2 regions of the Spelaeicoccus albus genome follow, and region 1 is predicted to be linked to the other one. Evidence: riboswitches for the same ligand, from Rfam matches in the RefSeq annotation. Region 1 holds a riboswitch; the other holds the start of a gene.
What was found. A riboswitch is a leader RNA that binds a small molecule or an ion and turns the genes downstream of it on or off. The one in region 1 is predicted to bind FMN.
Positions count from the first base shown of each region.

Region 2: another riboswitch for FMN. It lies ahead of ribD (bifunctional diaminohydroxyphosphoribosylaminopyrimidine deaminase/5-amino-6-(5-phosphoribosylamino)uracil reductase RibD); the one in region 1 lies ahead of BJY26_RS08140 (ABC transporter permease).

Region 1 covers NZ_JACBZP010000001.1:1,762,665-1,771,965, reverse strand. The annotation lists gene BJY26_RS08175 (peroxidase-related enzyme) at 1-262, shown strand, start outside; gene BJY26_RS08170 (GNAT family N-acetyltransferase) at 259-753, shown strand; gene BJY26_RS08165 (ArsR/SmtB family transcription factor) at 812-1,204, shown strand; gene BJY26_RS08160 (SRPBCC family protein) at 1,201-2,202, shown strand; gene BJY26_RS08155 (SPW repeat protein) at 2,426-2,788, shown strand; gene BJY26_RS08150 (TetR/AcrR family transcriptional regulator) at 2,848-3,465, shown strand; gene BJY26_RS08145 (ABC transporter substrate-binding protein) at 3,462-4,484, opposite strand; gene BJY26_RS08140 (ABC transporter permease) at 4,491-5,384, opposite strand; FMN riboswitch at 5,368-5,489, opposite strand; gene BJY26_RS08135 (hypothetical protein) at 5,590-6,108, opposite strand; gene BJY26_RS08130 (M18 family aminopeptidase) at 6,189-7,529, shown strand; gene BJY26_RS08125 (L-serine ammonia-lyase) at 7,510-8,919, opposite strand; gene glyA (serine hydroxymethyltransferase) at 8,922-9,301, opposite strand, start outside.
Region 2 covers NZ_JACBZP010000001.1:2,783,061-2,792,361, reverse strand. The annotation lists gene BJY26_RS12995 (acyl-CoA dehydrogenase family protein) at 1-492, opposite strand, end outside; tRNA gene BJY26_RS12990 (tRNA-Val) at 685-761, shown strand; gene BJY26_RS12985 (ArsR/SmtB family transcription factor) at 963-1,580, shown strand; gene BJY26_RS12980 (hypothetical protein) at 1,583-1,747, shown strand; gene BJY26_RS12975 (APC family permease) at 1,757-3,130, shown strand; FMN riboswitch at 3,203-3,328, shown strand; gene ribD (bifunctional diaminohydroxyphosphoribosylaminopyrimidine deaminase/5-amino-6-(5-phosphoribosylamino)uracil reductase RibD) at 3,395-4,468, shown strand; gene BJY26_RS12965 (riboflavin synthase) at 4,469-5,062, shown strand; gene ribB (3,4-dihydroxy-2-butanone-4-phosphate synthase) at 5,059-6,315, shown strand; gene ribH (6,7-dimethyl-8-ribityllumazine synthase) at 6,312-6,812, shown strand; gene BJY26_RS19415 (transglycosylase family protein) at 6,900-7,622, opposite strand; gene BJY26_RS12945 (redoxin domain-containing protein) at 8,032-8,523, opposite strand; gene BJY26_RS12940 (DUF3052 domain-containing protein) at 8,523-8,948, opposite strand; gene aceE (pyruvate dehydrogenase (acetyl-transferring), homodimeric type) at 9,248-9,301, shown strand, end outside.

The sequences.
Region 1 (9,301 bases):
CGTCAATTACCGCACGGCCGATATCACGGGTCGCCAGCGCGCCATGCTGGATTTCGCCTTCAAGGTGCAGGCCGAATCGGACGCCGTGACGGATGACGACTTCGCGCAGCTCGCCCAGCACGGCTTTGACGACGAGGACGCTTGGGACATCGCCTCGATCACCGCATTCTTCGGATTGTCGAACCGTATCTCCAGCGTCTTCGGCATCGCACCGAACCCAGAGTTCTACCTGATGGGCCGCGTTCCGCGGGAGAAGAAATGATCGAACGGCTCACCGTCGCACACGTCGGCCGGTACAAGGCGATCCGGCTGCGCGCGCTCACCAGCGACCCGGACCCGTTTTGGCGCACCGCCGCCGAAGAAGAAGCATTCTCGCCGGAGCAGTGGACGTCGCGCCTGGCCAATGAGGGGCGTGCAACTTTCGTGGCGACGTCCGGCGGTGGCGCGGACGTGGGGCTGGTCAGCATCGGCCCGCCGTCCTGGAACGTCTCTGCGGACCCACTCGACTACGACCTGTCGAGCATGTGGGTGGCGGCCGAGGCAAGGGGATCCGCGGCCGCCCGCGAGCTTGTGACTGCGGCTGTCGACTTCGCCCGTGGAGCGGGCGCCCGGCGGGTCACGTTGTGGGTCCTCGACGGCAACGCACGGGCAAACGCCTTTTACGACAAGTGCGGCTTCACGCCGACCGGCCGCACCGGCATGTTTCCCCCGCCCCGAAACCTTGCCGAACACGAACGGGAACTCTCGCTGTAAACAAAAGATTCTTTAAATAACTCTTGTTTTATATAACTCAATGTGTAAATAATGAGTCATGGACGCGCTCGAAGCCATTGGAGACCCGGTTCGCCGGCGTATCGTCGAACTGCTGACCGACGGTGAACGAACCGCCGGCGATCTGGCCCGCGCCGTCGGCGACGAATACGGCATCAGCCAGCCGGCAACGTCCCGGCATCTTCGCATCTTGCGCGAAAGCGGAGTTGTCGCCAGCGCGGTCAACGGCCAGCAACGGCAGTATTCGCTGCAGCGCGAGCCGCTCGACGAGATCGCCGATTGGCTGAGCGACGTCCGCGCGTTTTGGAATCAACGTCTCGATGCCCTGGACACCGAGCTTCGCCGCGGCCGCAGAAACTCGGCAGCGCGCGACCATCACAACCCGGAATCCACCCCGGGTTCCACTCCCGCTCTCCCGGAGATTCGATCATGACCAACACCCTTTACGGCGTCGTCACCCGCAAGACCACGAGCGCCGACGTCCGTATTGAACGCATTTACAACTATTCGGCCGCCGAGCTCTGGTCGGCGTTGACGGACCCGCGCCGATTGGCCGGATGGCTCGGCGACCTCTCCGGCGATCTTCGCGTCGGCGGTACGTATCGCGCCGAGCTCGGCACCGAGGTAGGCACATCGACCGGGCGGATTCTCATTTGCGAGCCGGAATCGCGCCTGCTCGCGTCATGGCAGTTCGTCGGCGGCCAGGAGACCGAACTCGAAGCGCTGCTGGAAGATGCCGGCCCCGGCAAGACACGGCTCACGCTGGAAAACCGGGGAATCGCCATGGCCGACGCTCCAGCCGGCTACTCGGCCGGCTGGCACGTGTTCTTCGACAGGCTGGGCGAGATGCTCGACACCGGTTCGGCAGTGTCGTTCCTCGACGCGTATTCGGCCGCTTACTGCGTGTACGACGATCAGCTGAACGCACTCGGCGTCCTTGACGCCGGTCTGGATGACGACCCGAGCGGCGGGCAGCACGGATCGGTCCGATTCGAGCGCACATACGAAGCCCCGCCCGAGGACGTCTGGTCGGCCCTGACCGAGTCGAACCGGCTCGCCCGGTGGCTCGGTACCGTGACCGGCGACCTCCGGACGGGCGGACGCTACCGGCTCGATTTCGGCGACGGCGACGAGGCGGCCGGGCGGGTTGTCGCCTGCGAAAAACCCTCGCGACTCGAAGTCACATGGGAATTCCCGGGCGAAGGCACGACGAGACTCGAAGCGACACTGACTGCCATGGACGACGGCACGCTCGTGACGCTCAGCCACACGCGACTGCGCCGGGCGGATTTGTCGCAGTACGGTGCCGGGTGGCACACATTTCTCGACCACCTGGATGTCGTGCTCGCGGGTCGGGAGCCCTCCGGGTGGCAAACCCGGTACGAAGAGCTTCATCCTCGGTATCTGGCACAAATCCCCGAGCCGCACTAGCCCATTCCCTGTTGCCCCCGCGCCGAGTGGTGGGACGGAAGCGGGACGGAAACAGGGACGGGAGCGGGACGGGAACAGGAACGCGGCGGGGCGCGAAACGAGAAGAGCCCGGCGACGACGCGGGAATTCATTGCACTTTCATCTCAACTATTGACCGGGCGGTCAATCAAGAGTAAACCGGGACTTGTCAGCAAAAGGAACCTTCACGAGGAGGTTGGGAAAGATGAAGAAATGGGCACGCTGGCAAGACTGGGTAGCCGTAGTCGTCGGGCTCTATGCGGCGCTATCGCCGATCTGGACGGCTACTGACACAACAGCGACAACCGTACTGATAGTGCTGGGCGTCCTGACCATACTCGCGGCGCTGTCGAATCTGTCGCAGCCGGGAGTTCGTACTACCGAATGGGTCGAAGTGGCCTTCGGCATCTTGATGTTCATCTCGCCGTGGGTGATGGGATTCTCCGGGATGACGGGCGTCGCCACCACCGCATGGGTCGTCGGAGCGATTACGATCATTGTGGGTGCTTGGGCGGTACCGAGCGCGATGAAATTGCACGGAAGCCATCACCGTCCGGTTTCGGCCTGACGGTGATCGGACGCATCATGGAGGCGGGGCGTCGTTCGGCGCCCCGCTAGGAGGCCGACATGAGACATTCGCATCGCCGATCGGCAAAGGCCGACGGCGAGGCTCGCGAATTGATTTTGGACGCCGCCGAGGATTTGATTGCTCGAGGCGGCTTCGACGCCACGTCGACGTCGGCCATCGCCAAATCAGCCGATGTGCCCAAGGGCCTGCTTTTCTACTATTTCCCCAGCAAGCCGGAGATCCTCACGGCTCTCATCACCGAGAGACTTCCGGCAGAACGCCTTGACGCCAATGAACTCGCGGTCCCGGGAGATCCGGCCGCCAGCCTGCTTGCCACGTACACGCGTCTCAACCTCAGCGATCACGACTCCGGGGTGTTGCGCGTCATTCTGTGGCGCGAGGCCGAGACCCACCCGCACGTGCGTAGCCGATTGCGCAAAGTTCAAGCCAACGTGGAGCACGATATCGCCGCCGTCCTGACCGCATGCCTGGGCGGCAAAGCGAACCGCAAGGCCATTGCAGCGTGCGCATCCGCGTGGGCCGCCGCCGTATACGCCTTCGCCAGCGCAGACCGGCTGGCCGATCTGGACGGTCTTCCCAGGCAGAGTTCGGCGCGTCTGCGTGATGTCGCCCGCATGCTCGCTGCCGGACTCGGCACTCCCCTCGCGTTCGCTTAAACGAAGTCGTTCGAATACGCGTCCGACGCTTTCACGGGATGCTTGACGAGACCGGCTTTGTGCATGAACGCGGCCATGTCACGCCACTCCGACGGATCGTTGTGCCCGGTGGTGCCGCGCACTAGCGGGATCGTCGCTCTCAGTGTGGCCAGCGCGTCGGACTTCGCCTTCTCGTCCGTCATGGTCGGGACGAACTTGGCGCTCAAGTCCACGGTTTTGGTCGGATGACGCGTCATGAAGTCGACACCCTTCAGCGTCGCCAGGACGAACCGGCGTGCTTGCCGCGGCCGCTGCTTCAACGTTTTTTCCATGGCGCCGATGCCGAGTCCGACCAGTGGCAACTGCCCCGAGCCGTCCGGACCTATCGAACGCGTCCGGATTCCGGCCAGTTTGAATTGGACGGCGTCATTGTTGACAAATCCCATCACGCCGTCGACCTTGTGCCCGGCCAGCGCAGCTTGCTGCGTGAATCCGATGTATTTGACGGTGACGTCTTTTTTTGACAACCCGGCCTGACGCAGCATCGCCAGCAGCGCAAAATACGTCTCCCCATACGGGCCGGGCGTGCCAATCGTGCGTCCTTTCATATCGGCGGCCTTCTTGATGGGCGAATCGGCCGGCACGATCAGGGCGACGGGATATTTGGCGTACAGAGTGGCGATGTCCACCACCGGGGTGCCGGCGGCTCGGGCTTGCATGATTTCGTCGCCGCCCGCGTTGATGAAGTCCTCGGCGCCCGAACTCAATGCCCCGAATTCGCTTTCCGAGGCACCATGGTGGCGTAGCGTCACGTCGAGGCCCGCGTCGGAATAGTAGCCGAGAGATTTGGCTGCGTAGAACGGCGCGAATTGGATGTTGGGCGTGTAGGTCAGCCCGACCGTGACGGAGGAGTGCCCGCCCGTTGTGCCGCCGGTCGGCGAGTTCTCCTTCCGTCCTGCCGGAGAATTCGAGCATGCGGCTAATGTGAACGGCCCTGTCGCAGCGGCCAGCAGCATCAGGCGCCTGGATATCGTGTTCATCTCGTCCTATTCCTCGGTCAGTCCCACAAGTGCCCGCACACGCCGTTCGAACAGTCGCACGAGCAGATACATCGCTATCGCCAGCGCCGAGAGCATCACGAGCGTGGCGAACAAGCCCACCGTGTCGACGCTGTCCCGCTGTGCGTTGAGCAGTAAGCCGAGCCCATCGCCGCCCATCACGAATTCGCCGACGACCGCGCCCGTGACCGACAACGTCAGGCCGTTACGGACGCCGGCAAGCACACTGGGCATGGCCAGCGGGAACTCGATGTACCACAACATCGAGGCGGCGCTCACGCCGTCCATACGGGCGGCGTCGAGCACTTCCCGGTCAAGTGTTTGCAGACCGAGCACGGTCGTGACATAGATCGGGAAGAAGACGAGCAGCGCACACAAGATCGCAATCGGGAAGAGGCCGTATCCGAGCCACAACACGAGCAACGGCGCCAGCGCGACCGCCGGGATCGCCTGGGAAGCGGCGAAATACGGTTCGACGGCTGCGGAGAACAACGGCTTGCGCGCCACGAGATATCCCAGCGGCAAGGCGACGATTATTCCCAGTGCGCTGCCGGCCAAGCTTTCGACCAGTGTGCGGCCGGTGAACGTCAAGAGCGAGCTGTGCGCCACTTGCCCGACGAATTCCCCCGCGATGGCCACCGGCGACGGGAGGAAATAAGCCGAGACGACGCCGCTGCCGGTCACTGCTTGCCAGACCGCAAGCACGACGATTCCCAGGACGACCGGTGCCAGGACCCTGGCTGCCCGGGTCGTCCGGGTGGTCTTGCCCGAGGCTCGAATGGTGGCCACCTCGTCCTTCCCCTTCACAATTTCCGGGGCGACGGCAGCCAATGCGAGGCGGCGCGTCAATGGACGAGCCGTACTCGCCGTGCTTCCTCCCATCCGGACTATTACCGTCGGTCCCGGAATTCCACCGAGTCAACCGCCATGGGGCGGGTCGCGGACTATCACCGCCGGTTCGGATTCTCACCGACCCCGGAGCACGTATTTGCGTCCCTATTCTACCCCCACCCGTGCCACCGCTCCGCGCCGAGTGGCGGCGAATGGTGCCCGCCCAGCGCCGAGTGACGGGAGGACGGGCAGGGCGTCAGCCGGCCGCAGGGAGGCATTCCACCCGGCCATCGGGCACGAACGACGTCATGACCCGGCTGGTGACGGCCTGACGGAAGAACGGCGGCGACGTACGCACCCGGTACGTGTATCTGGTGCCGGTGGGGTACAAGATCTCCGTGATGCCGTTCCCGGACGAGCCGCACACCGCGGAGACGTCGACCTGTCCGGGCAGCTCGATGCCGAGTTTTGCGGCAACCACGTCTTCGGGCACGTCGTCCGGCGTCTCGATCTGCGGCAGCAAGCGCACGAACACCCCCGGGCAGCCGCCGTCCGCCGTTGACGGCCTGCAGGTGCCCACACCCGAGTGATAGTTGACGACATGCCTGGTCTGCACATTGTCCAGGCGCACCCGAACGGTGGTGGCAGCGCGGACGAACGTGATGGCACCGACCGCTGCCGCGACGATCAGGCACGCCACGACGACCTGGCGGGCAGTGCTCTGCCGGGCAGTATCGGACCGCAACGGTGCGGCAGCGTGGTTCTGCGCTTCCACGGTGTCAAGATTACGCGTTTTCCGGGTTGTCCGCGCCTTCCCTCTGTCGCGGTCCGAGGTGCCCCGGGCAGAATGGTCGTATGCCTAATACCGATGCGCCCAATACCGATGCCATGCCGACTTTCAGCCCCAACGACTCCCCTGCTCACGCCCACGCCATCGACTTGGGCGACTTCGTTTCATCGTCGCCTTCGTCGTTCCATGCCGCGGCCGAAGCGGCCCGGCGGCTTTCGGCTGCCGGGTTCGTACGGGTGTCCGAGACGGACGAGTGGCCGCGATCCGGGCGCTTTTATTGTGTGCGGGACGGCGCGATCATCGCCTGGGCAGTGCCGGACGCCGCGAGCGCGCGGACCGGGTTCCGCGTGCTGGGCTCGCACACCGATTCCCCCACGTTCAAGCTCAAACCGCGACCGACCACCGGCAAATACGGGTGGCTGCAAGCAGGCGTCGAGGTCTACGGCGGCCCGCTGCTCAATTCATGGCTGGATCGCGAGCTGGCGTTGGCCGGCAGCATCGTCACGCGCGCCGGCGTACGGCATTTGACCCGCACCGGGCCGCTGCTGCGTTTCCCGCAGCTGGCGATCCATTTGGATCGCGGCGCGAACGATGGTCTGAAACTCGACAAACAACAGCATATGAACCCGGTGTGGGGGCTCGGCGATCCGTCCGAGGCCGACCTGGTCGGGGTGCTTGCCGAGCACGCCGACGTCGACCCGAGCGATGTGGCCGGCTACGACGTGGTTCTCGCGGATACGCAGGCTCCCAGGCTGTTCGGCGGCGAGAACGAATTCCTGGCCTCCAGCCGGTTGGACAATCTTTCATCGGTGCATGCCGGCGTGCGGGCCCTGGAAGCGCTGGACGTCGAGAGCGCCGACCGGATCGCCGTGCTCGCCGCATTCGATCACGAGGAAGTCGGAAGCTCGTCCCGGTCGGGCGCGTGCGGGCCGTTCCTCGACGACGTCCTGAGCCGCATCTCCGGCGGGCTCGGCGCCACCGACGCGCAGTACCGGCAAGCGCTGGCGTCGTCGGTCTGCGTATCGGCAGACGCCGGGCATTCGGTGCACCCGAACTACCCGGGGCATCATGATCCGGCAAACCTGCCGATAGCCGGCGGCGGCCCCCTGCTGAAGATCAACGCCAATCAGCGTTACGCCACCGATGGGCCCGGCGCCGCCATCTGGCAGCGGGTGTGTGCGGCAGCCGGCGTTCCGACTCAAGAGTTCGTGTCGAACAACCAGGTTCCGTGCGGGTCGACCATCGGACCGTTGACGGCCACCCGCATCGGCATCCGCACCATCGATGTCGGGGTGCCGCTATTGTCCATGCATTCGGCGCGCGAACTCACGGCCGTCACGGATCCCTACTTCCTCGGGCTTGCCGCGGCCGAGTTCTTGAGGTCGGCTAACACTCCACCACGTTGACGGCGAGGCCGCCCATCGCGGTTTCCTTGTATTTCGACGACATATCGGCGCCGGTCTGCCGCATCGTCTCGATCACCTGATCAAGCGACACGCGGTGCACGCCGTCGCCCCGCAGCGCCATTGTCGCCGCGTTGATCGCCTTGCCGGCGCCTATCGCATTGCGTTCGATGCACGGGATCTGCACGAGTCCCCCAATGGGGTCGCACGTCAGTCCGAGGTTGTGCTCCATGGCGATCTCGGCCGCGTTCTCGACTTGCGCCGGGTTGCCGCCCAGCAGTTCGGCAAGTCCGGCGGCGGCCATGCTGGACGCCGATCCGACCTCGCCCTGGCAGCCGACTTCGGCTCCCGAAATGGACGCCTGCTCGCGGTAGAGCACGCCGATGGCACCCGCCGTCAGCAGAAACCGGACGACGCCGTCCATCCGGGTGTCCATATCGCTGCCGCGCAGGCCGCGCACGTACCGGGTGGCGTAGAACAGCACTGCCGGCACGATACCTGCCGCGCCGTTCGTCGGGGCCGTGACGACCCTGCCGCCCGAGGCGTTCTCTTCGTTGACGGCCAGCGCGGCAAGGTTGACCCAGTCCAGGTAAAGGCTCGGATCGCGGTCGGGGTCTTCGGCTTTCAGCTTGTCGTACCAGCCCTTGGCCCGCCGCCGCACCGTCAGGCCGCCGGGCAGATCGCCGGTGCGCGTGACGGAGATGTTCATGCATTCCTCCATCACGTGCCAGATCTCGATCAAACCCGCCCGGACGTCGTCCTCGGACCGGGCGGCCAACTCGTTCGCCAACATGATCTGCGAGATCGGCAGGCCCGTGTCGGCGCAGTGGCCGAGCAGTTCGGACGCCGTGCGGAACGGGTACGGAGGTTCGGGCAGCGACCCGACGCCGACGCTTTCCTGCGGCCCCGGCGCGGAAGTGAATTCGCCGTCGCGTTCGACGAAGCCGCCGCCGACCGAGAAGTAGGTTGCCGCATGCAGCTCGGTACCCGCGGCGTCCGCCACGGTGAAGGTGACCCCGTTGGTGTGCCGTTCGAGCACAGTGCGCGGGTGCAGCTCAATGGCGTCTTCGCCGGCTGCGATCGTGCGGGAACCGGCGAATTCGATCTTTCCGGTGTCGCGGATTGCAGCCAGCCGCGACTCGACCTGGTCCGGGAGGATCGTCTCCGGGTGCCGCCCCTCCAGGCCCAGCAACACCGCGGTCAACGTACCGTGGCCGCGACCGGTCGCCGCCAATGAGCCGTACAGGTCGATGCGGATCGATGCCGCGTCGCCGACGACGCCGAGGCTCGTGACCTCATCGGCAAATGTCGCGGCCGCGCGCATGGGACCGACCGTGTGTGAACTCGACGGTCCGATCCCGATGGAGAACAGGTCGAAGACGCCTACTGCCATGGTTATTGGGCCTCGCTCAATGGTTCGATAGTGGAATACAGCGGGTGGTCGGCGGCCAGCTTCGCCACGCGACCGGACAGCGCTTCGATGTCGTCGCCCAGCAAGCACTGCGCAATGATGTCGGCGACTTCTTTGAACGCGTCGGTGTCGAATCCGCGGGTGGCCAGTGCCGGCGTGCCAATCCGCAGGCCCGACGTGACCATGGGCGGGCGCGGGTCGAACGGGACGGCGTTGCGGTTGACGGTGATGCCGATCCGGGCAAGCCGATCCTCGGCCTGTTGCCCGTCCAGTTCGGAGTCGCGCAAGTCCACCAGCACGAGGTGCACGTCGGTGCCGCCCGTCAGCACGGTGATGCCGGCGTCCGTCACATCATCGGCCGTCA
Region 2 (9,301 bases), 1.0 Mb from region 1:
GACGTCGGCGTACATGCCCATGGTGATGGACGTCTTCTCGCCGGTGAGTCGCCATCCGCCGGCGTCCGGCTCGGCTTTCACGGTCAGGCTCGCCGCATCCGATCCGTGTTCGGGCTCGGTGAGCACGAGCGCCGGAATGGTACTGCCGTCGGCGATCGAGGGCAGCCACCGACGGCATTGGTCAGCGTCGGCCGCGCCGAGCATGATCTCACTGACGAGAGTGGAATTGACGATCAGGTAACAGGCGTTCAGATCGGCGCGGGCGACCTCTTCGGCAGCAATGCCGACCTCGAGGGCGCCGGCGCCCTGCCCGCCGTACTTGTCCGGAATACGAAGGCCGGTCAAGCCGATGTTCGCCATTTGGCGGGGCATCTCCGGGCGCATGGCGCCGTTCACGTCGTCCTCGGCGTCATGCGGGGCCAGTGTGCTCCGGGCGAACTCGCGGACACTTGCTCGGAAGGTCTCTTGGTCTGAGCTGAAGCCGAAGTCCATGGTCACGTCCCACCCTGTGCCATAGCCACTCCCACACGCGTCACGCGGGCCGCTTCGACTCGTTGCTTTCAGGCTAGATCGTCGCCGAAAGCCGGTCAACGGCGAAGTTCGAGTAGCCGCGACGCCGGATAATATGGAACAATCAATCGTCGCCTGCGCATGAGAGCCACTCGGTCGACACCGCACAGATGCGGGCCTATAGCTCAGTTGGTTAGAGCGCCACGTTTACACCGTGGATGTCGGGGGTTCGAGTCCCTCTGGGCCCACCACACTCACCAGGCTCGGACCCTTGCCCACCTTCGCTGTCGGTCGAGGTTCGAGCCGTTGGCATCTACGCGGCCTTGCCGGGTCGGACAGCGCGGCTCGATGACAGTCGAATCGAAAAACGGATCTCGCCGAATTGCCGTCCTGTGACCGAACTCATGAAAGAATTGTTTCGAAAGAGTTCTTTCGCGTTTTATCATTGAAGCATGACAGACGACCCAGGCTCCGGAAAGCAGCGCCACGCGCGCGATCCGAAGGACATCCGGGCACTCAGCCATCCGGTACGTCTGGCCCTGCTCGAGGTCCTCGCGGCGCGGGACACGGCGACCGCCACCGAGTGCGCCCCGCTGGTCGGCGAAAGCCCGCAAAACTGCTCATTCCATTTGCGCACCCTGGCCAAACACGGATTTGTCGAAGCTGCTGGGCGCGAAGGCAAAGAACGCCCGTGGCGCCGAGTTGAACGCGCCGTCTGGGTCGATCCCACGGACGACGAGTCCGGAAGCGCCGCCGGCGACGCTTTCGACGAGGCCACCGCCATCCACGAATCGACCAGGCTGAGTCAGTGGGTGACGGAACGCCGGCTGATACCGCGGCAGTGGCGCGAATCGCTCCTCTTCGCATCCCGGGTCGCGTGGCTGACTCCGGATGAGAGCGCCAAGTTCAATCGCGACGTCGAAAACCTGTTGGCCGAATATGACGATCGTCTCTCGCCGCGGGCGGATAAGCCCGGCGACGCGGAGTTCGTCCGGTTCTTCGGATTCTCCCGCCTTGTCCATCGTCCGTCCCAAAACACCGCAGACCACCCAAAGAGTAATAAGGAGTAAAAATGGCTCACTCGAAGTCCAAATCCCTCATCACCGTTGAAATCGCCGGCCGCAAGATCATCGATATCCGCCGAAGCAAATTGGCCGGATGGCCGGTCGTCGGCAGGATGAATGATCGCGAACGCAGCATCGTCGCCCATGACAGCGCGGGCCTGATCAGCAGGTAAACTGCGCGCGTGCGCACTGCCAAGGACGATTCCGCCTCGGGTCCCGCCGGTGCGCCGCGACTGAAGCGGAGCCTGTCGCTCCGCGACCTCGTCGTCTACGGCCTGTTGTTCATCGGCCCGACCGCACCGATGGGCACTTTCGGGGTGCTCGACGCCCGCAGCCACGGCGCCGTCGGACTGGTTTTCATCATTGCGACAGTTGCCATGGCGTTCACCGCCTGGTCGTATGCACGAATGTCGGGGGCCGTACCGCTGGCCGGGTCGGTGTTCGCCTACGCCACTGCCGGTCTCGGGCGCGCTCCCGGTTTCATCGCCGGGTGGATGATCGGTCTCGACTACCTGTTCATCCCCAGCATGGCCGCGCTGTTCACCGGAATCGCCAGCCACGCACTGATCCCGAGTGTTCCGGTCTGGCTGTTCACGGTGATTGGCATCATCATCATTACCGGCCTCAATCTGGGCGGCGTGAAACTCGCCGCCACCGTCGGGCTGGTGATGGTGGGCATCGAGATAGTTGTGCTGGCGGCGTTCACCGTCGCGGCAGTCATCGTCATCGCCGCACAGGGTCCGGCGCGCCCATGGCTGTCCCCCTTGATCGGCTTCCACGGGTTCGAGCCGGCGGGAATCATCGGGGCCGTCTCGGTCGCAGTGCTGGCATTTCTCGGGTTCGATGCGATCGCCAGCTTCGCCGAAGAGACCACCGGGTCGACGAAGCAAGTCGGGCAGGCACTTCTGTTTTGTCTTGGTCTGGCCGGACTGCTCTTCGTGGCTCAGACCTATCTGGGCAGTTTGTTGATCCACACCACGCCGCAGGAATTGACCGCGCATCCGGCCGACCAGGGAACGGCGTTCTACAGCATGCTTTCGTCCTCGATCGGCGGCTGGTTCGGCACGACAGTCACCATCACCAAGGCTGTCGGCCCCGTCTTCTCGGCGCTTGTCGCCCAAGCGGCCGTCAGCAGGCTGATGTACGGAATGGCCCGGGACGGTCAGCTTCCGGGCGCCCTTGCCAAAATCAGCCCGCGCAGCCACACGCCGCGGGTTGCCATAGTCGTTTCGGCGGCCGCCACGATCGTCATCGCCGTCGCCGCCGCGGTCCGCCCCGACGGCCTCGACCTGTTGTCGTCAATGGTCACGGTCGGCGCACTCACGGCATTCGTCTTCCTCCATGTGTCAGTGATCGGGTACTACATCGTCGGCAAACGCACGACGCGGCCCGTCCGCCATCTCGTCATCCCCCTCATCGGCATCGCCATCATCGTGGCGGTACTCGCTCTGGCCAGCCATTTGGCCCTCATCATTGCCGGCGTCTGGCTGCTGATCGGACTGGCGAGCCTGGCGATCCGTCGACACCGCCCTGCCACCACGTCGACGGGTGAATAGATGCCCGGTTACCGGCGGCCGGTAACCGGGCATCTATTCACCCTTCGACGATTCGGGGTATCGTGGAAAGCAGAGTGCTCCGGGGTCGGTGAAAATCCGAGCCGGCGGTGATAGTCCGCGACCCGCTCCCGATACGGGACGGTTGATTCGGTGAAATTCCGAAACCGACGGTGAAAGTCCGGATGGGAGGAAGCACACGGCACCGCGCCGTCGTCCGTCGACGACCGCGAATGCTCGCGCACCCCGGGCGGTAAGGGGAAGCGCATGACGCCGGCCGGCCGGACCGCTATCGACGCGGCAATGATGCAGGCTGTCGACGAATCTCGCCGCGGAGCCGGGCTGACCGCGCCGAACCCGCGCGTCGGCGCCGTGATCCTGGACGCCGACGGGAACGTCGTCGGCAGCGGATATCACGCGCGCGCCGGCAGCGATCACGCCGAAGTCGTCGCACTGCGCAACGCCGGAGACCGCGCACGCGGCGGCACGGCAGTCGTCACTCTCGAACCGTGCCGCCACCAAGGCCGCACTCCCCCGTGCACGCAGGCACTGCTGGATGCCGGCATTGACTCCGTGGCCTTCGCCGTTGCCGATCCGATCCATTCCGGCGGCGGCGACCAGCTCGAGGCCCATGGCGTCGCCGTCCGGCGCGGCGTCCGCGAGACCGAAGCGCGCGAGGCCAATCACGAATGGCTGATCGCCGAAGAGACCAAGCGGATTCACGTCACCTACAAAGCCGCTGCCACCCTCGACGGGCGGATTGCGGCAGCCGACGGCACCTCGCAATGGATCTCGAGCGAGGCGTCACGTCAGGACGCCCAAACCTTGCGGCGTCGCGCGGACGCCGTCATCGCGGGTATCGGCACCGTGCTGCACGACGATCCGCGGCTCACCCGGCGCGGCCCGGACGGCCGCGAACTGCCCGACCAGCCCCTGCGCGTCGTCATTGATTCCTCGGGCCGCACCCCGCCGGAAGCAAATGTCCGCAATGGCCGGGCACCGACCTTGATCGGCACGACCGACGAGTTCGGCGCCGATCCGGCCGGCCGCGTCGATCTCGATCGACTATGCGCCGACTTGTACGCACGCGGCCACCGCGGAGCCCTTCTCGAAGGCGGCCCCACCGTTGCCGGCGAGTTTCTGGCACGCGGCCTGATCGACAGGATCGTCGTCTACGTGGCCCCGACGCTCTTGGGGACAGGCCGGCCCCTCATCGGCGACATCGGCGTCGGCACACTGCGGGACGCGTCCCGCTGGCGCTTGCACGATGTAGCGCCCATCGGCGACGACGTCCGCCTGACTTACCTACCACGCACCGTTTCACAGGAAGGCATTGCTTAAGTGTTCACCGGAATAGTAGAAGAAGTCGGACGCGTCCGACGGATCGACTCGCAGGCCGGCGACAGCGCCCGGATGACCATCGAATGCGCCGCCGTCACCGACGACACAAAACACGGCGACTCCATTGCGGTCAACGGCGTCTGTCTCACGGTCACCGACTTCACGCCGACCTCGTTCAGCGTCGACGTGATGAAGGAATCGCTCGACCGGTCGAGCCTCGGCAGCCTGGCCGAGGGCTCCGGCGTGAACCTCGAGCGCGCCGTCGCCGTCGGCCAACGGCTGGGCGGGCATATCGTGCAGGGGCACGTGGACGGCGTCGCGATGTTGCGTTCCCGGCAGAGCGCCGAGAACTGGGATACCGTCACGTTCGACGTTCCTGCCGAACTCCGGCGGTATATTGCCGAGAAGGGCTCCGTAACGGTGGACGGCGTGTCATTGACGGTCGCGCATGTCACTGCCGACGGGTTCGACGTCGGCCTGATTCCCACAACGTTGAGCGAGACGACACTGGGCGCCCGCGACGCCGGCGACATCTGCAATCTCGAAGTGGATATCCTCGCCAAATACATCGAGTCGCTGGGAGCACGGTCATGACGGCCGACGACGTCCGGTTGGACACCGTGGACGACGCCTTGGCGAGCCTGGCCGCGGGGAAGCCCGTCGCCGTAGTCGACGACGCCGGGCGCGAGAACGAGGGCGATCTCATTCTCTCGGCGCAGCTGGCCACTCCGGAGACCGTGGCATTCCTCATCCGGTACACGTCCGGCGTCCTTTGCGCGCCGTTGCCCGGCGGCCGGCTCGATGCCCTGGCGCTGCCGCCCATGACCGCTGCCAACGAAGACCCGAAGGGCACCGCCTATTCGGTATCGGTCGATGCCCGAGCCGGGATCACCACCGGGATCTCGGCAGCCGATCGCGCTCGCACCGCCAACCTGCTGGCCTCCGACGACACCGATCCGCACGACCTTACCCGGCCGGGCCACGTCTTCCCCCTTCGCGCCGCTCAGCACGGCGTGTTCGAGCGGCGCGGCCACACGGAAGCGGCAGTCGATCTCACCCGGCTGGCCGGCCTCGTACCGGCCGGCGTCATCGGCGAGCTGACGAACGACGACGGCTCGATCATGGACGCGCCGAGCACGCGCGAATTTGCCAACGAGCACGGCTTGGCGATGATCTCCATCGCCGACCTGGTCGCCCATCGCTATCGGGTCGAATCGCCGTTGCGCCGGGGCGCAACGGTGCCGCTGCCGTCGTCCGCCGGCAATCCGGCCACGACGTTCCAGGCGACGGCGTACGTCGACCAGTCAACCGGTGACGAACATCTGGCCATCACCCTCGGCCTCGAGACCGAATCGGCGGAGCCTACAACCGTCCGCGTGCATTCGGAATGCCTCACCGGCGACGTGTTCGGCTCGCGTCGGTGCGACTGCGGAGCGCAGTTGGACACGGCGTTGGCCGAGATCGCCGCACTCGGCCGCGGCGCCGTGGTCTACTTGCGCGGCCATGAGGGACGCGGCATCGGCCTGTTCGCCAAGCTCCAGGCCTATGCGCTGCAGGACGCCGGGCTCGACACCGTCGATGCCAACACCGAGCTCGGCCTGCCGGTCGACTCTCGTCAGTACCACGCCGCATCGGCAATGCTCCGCGACCTCGGCACGACGAGGATCCGGTTGCTCACGCACAACCCGGCCAAGGCAGGGACGCTCCGCGCCGATGGGATCGACGTAGCCGAAGTCGCCCGGACGCCCGCCCACGTGACGGCCGAGAATCTTCGCTATCTCAAGACAAAGCACGACAGGCTCGGACATACCCTCGACCTGTCGACGACGGAAAGGCACGTGTCATGAGCAATGCCGGACGGGCAGCCAGCCGGATCTCGCGCGGAACGTTGGACGACGGGACGGTGATCCCCCGGCGTATGAGGGTGGCGATCGTCGCCGCCAGCTGGCATGAAGAGGTGATGGACGGCCTCATTGCCGGAGCGCAGCGTGTGTGCGTCGAGGCCGGGCTCGATCCCGAGCTGGTCCGAGTTCCCGGAAGCTTCGAGCTCAGTGTGGCGGCCGCCGTACTGGCGAGCCGGAAATATCAGGCCATAGTGGCGTTGGGCGTCGTCATCCGTGGCGGGACGCCGCACTTCGACTACGTGTGCCAGGCCGCCACGAACGGATTGACGGAGGTTTCGGTGCACACCGGGGTGCCCGTCGGTTTCGGTCTGCTCACGTGTGACGACGAAAAGCAGGCACTCGATCGAGCCGGCCTGCCGGGATCATCCGAGGACAAGGGCGCCGAAGCCGCCGAGGCCGCGATCGTGACGGCTTTGACCCTCGACCGCCTGCACGCTTGATCGTGCTACAACGACGAAAGGTGGACAGGTGCCCGGTTACCGACGGGTAACCGGGCCCCTATCCACCATTCGCGGGGGTTCTGCTGCTTACGCGGCAGGCAGGTGCAGCGTCTGGCCGACCTCGATGACGTTCGGGTTGCTGACGGTGGACTTGTTCGCACCGGCCAGCTTGATCCAGCCACCTTCGATGTCGAGCTTCTTGCTGATCTTCGACAGCGAGTCGCCGCCCTTGACCGTGTAGGTCTTGTCCGAGGCCTTGACCGTCGGGATCGTCGGGGTCTGCGGCTGCGAGCTCTGCGAGCTGCTGCTGTCCGAGCTGCCGGACTCGGGCTGCGAGCTCTGCGAGCTGCTGCTGTCCGAGCTGTCCGACTCGGGCTGCGAGCTCTGCGAACTCTGCGAGCTGCTGCTGTCCGAGCTGTCCGACTGCGGCTGCGGGGCGCCCTGGCTCTCCGGGGTGCCGCTGGCTCCGGCCTTCTGCGAGCAGACCGGCCAAGCGCCCCAGCCCTGTGCTGCCTGGACCTTCTCGGCGATGGCAATCTGCTGCGACTTCGAGGCGTTCGACGGCAAGCCTTGGCCTCCGTATGCCTTCCAGGTGTTCAAGTTGAACTGCAGGCCGCCGTAGTAGCCGTTTCCGGTGTTGATGCTCCAGTTGCCGCCCGACTCGCACTGAGCGATGCGGTCCCAGACGCCCGCTGAGGACGTGGTGGCGCTCGCCGTGGTTGCGGCAACGCCCATGCCGACGCCTGACAAGGCGACGACGGCAACGCCCATGCGGACTTTCTGGCCAAGTGTGGTGGTACTAAGTTTCACGATGCTCCGTTAGGACACCTACGCTCGGGCCGTCCCCGACCTTCCACACGCCGTCGTCCATTCCCATGCAGGTTGACTTGCAATTCCAAAACGGCTGCCGTGCGGACGACGTGAGGTGTACGGCAGCGTCGGTTGGTATGTCGTGAAGAGAACAAATTCTCTTCGAACGGCCGTCTATGAATTGCGGCCACATCCGACTGTACAAGCAATCAACTGCGAACGATAGTCAAGAGTTCAACCTCGTTCGTTACCTAATCGCAACATAGAGAGACTATATTGCGCTGACCTGCAATGACGCCGTTATCTTAAAGTTATATAAGAATTTTGAAGAAGCTCGATTTCGGCATGTCGCGGGTGCCTTCACGACGCAAAGTCGGCGTCGGAACGGCCGGCAGGCGACACCGCCGCGTCACGCCGATCGACCGGCCGAGCCCGATTCGAGGCCGATTGTCCGAGCTCTTCGCACCCAGCCTGCCAGGTCTCGGGCATGCCCGGCGTCGGACAGTTCGGCCTGGTCGATGATTCCGTCCGGGGCGATGACGACGGTTCCGCGCCCGGCACGCCCGCTTGCGGCATCGAAAGCGCCGTATCGGGCGGATGCGGCGCCGTGCGGCCAGAAGTCGCTGAGCATCGTCAGCGACAACTCGTGGGAATCGCCGAATTCGCGCAGCGCGTATTTCGAATCGGCGGAGATGCACACGACCGACCAGCCGCCGCGGCCCTCGGCCTCGCCGGCCAGCTCGTTCAATTCACCCATTTCGGAACTGCAGATAGGTGAGAACGCAAAAGGAAAGAACACGATCAGCAATGACGTGCCAGCGTAGTCGCCCGGCGTGTGCCGCTGTCCGAATTGATCGTCGAGGGCGAAGAACGGAGCCGGTGAGCCGACCAGTTCGCGCATCAGTTCATCTTGCGGTTCACCAAGCGGGTACCCGACCAATCCGGAGAAGCGCTCACGGTCGAGGTGACGTGCAAACCCGCAGTCGGCGCCGATTCGGAGATTTCACCCGGGGGCACGTGCCCGTCGCGCCCGGGCTTCGGAGTGAACAGCCACACCACTCCCCCGTCGTCGAGCGCCGTCAGCGCATCGACGAGACCATCGATCAGATCGTCGTCATCGTCGCGCCACCACAAGACTGCGGCGTCAACGACGTCCGCATAGTCCTCGTCTTCGAGTTCGGCTCCGATCACGGCTTCGATCGACTCCCGCAAATCGAAGTCCACATCGTCGTCGTACCCGAATTCCTGAACGATTTGGCCGGGTTTGAACCCGAGTTGTTCGGCCAGATTTTTCTCCGCGTTCGGGGCGGAGCTAGTCCCGCTCACTTATCGCTTCCTTTCGTCAAGAGTTAGCAACACTGTATGCCGGATGCCGTCCCGCTCGCACGCCGTCCGGATCACCCGGCACGTAAATCGACCGATTGAAGCCGATTCAGCTGCTCGTGCCGTACCCATTCACCCGCCCGCGCCGTGCCCACTCAGGCGGGCGCGACCGCGGGCTGCGTTTCGTTCCCGGCCCGGTAAGTGGAACGATAGAGGGTGCGGCGTGCGCGTACACCATCCGGGCGCCGACTTCCTGACAGCTGACGCGGGTGACCCCAGCGCGAATTACGAGAGGAAACCGAGTGGCTACACGCGACGACGCAGGGCCCATCCTGAACGGCCTGCCGAGCCAGGTT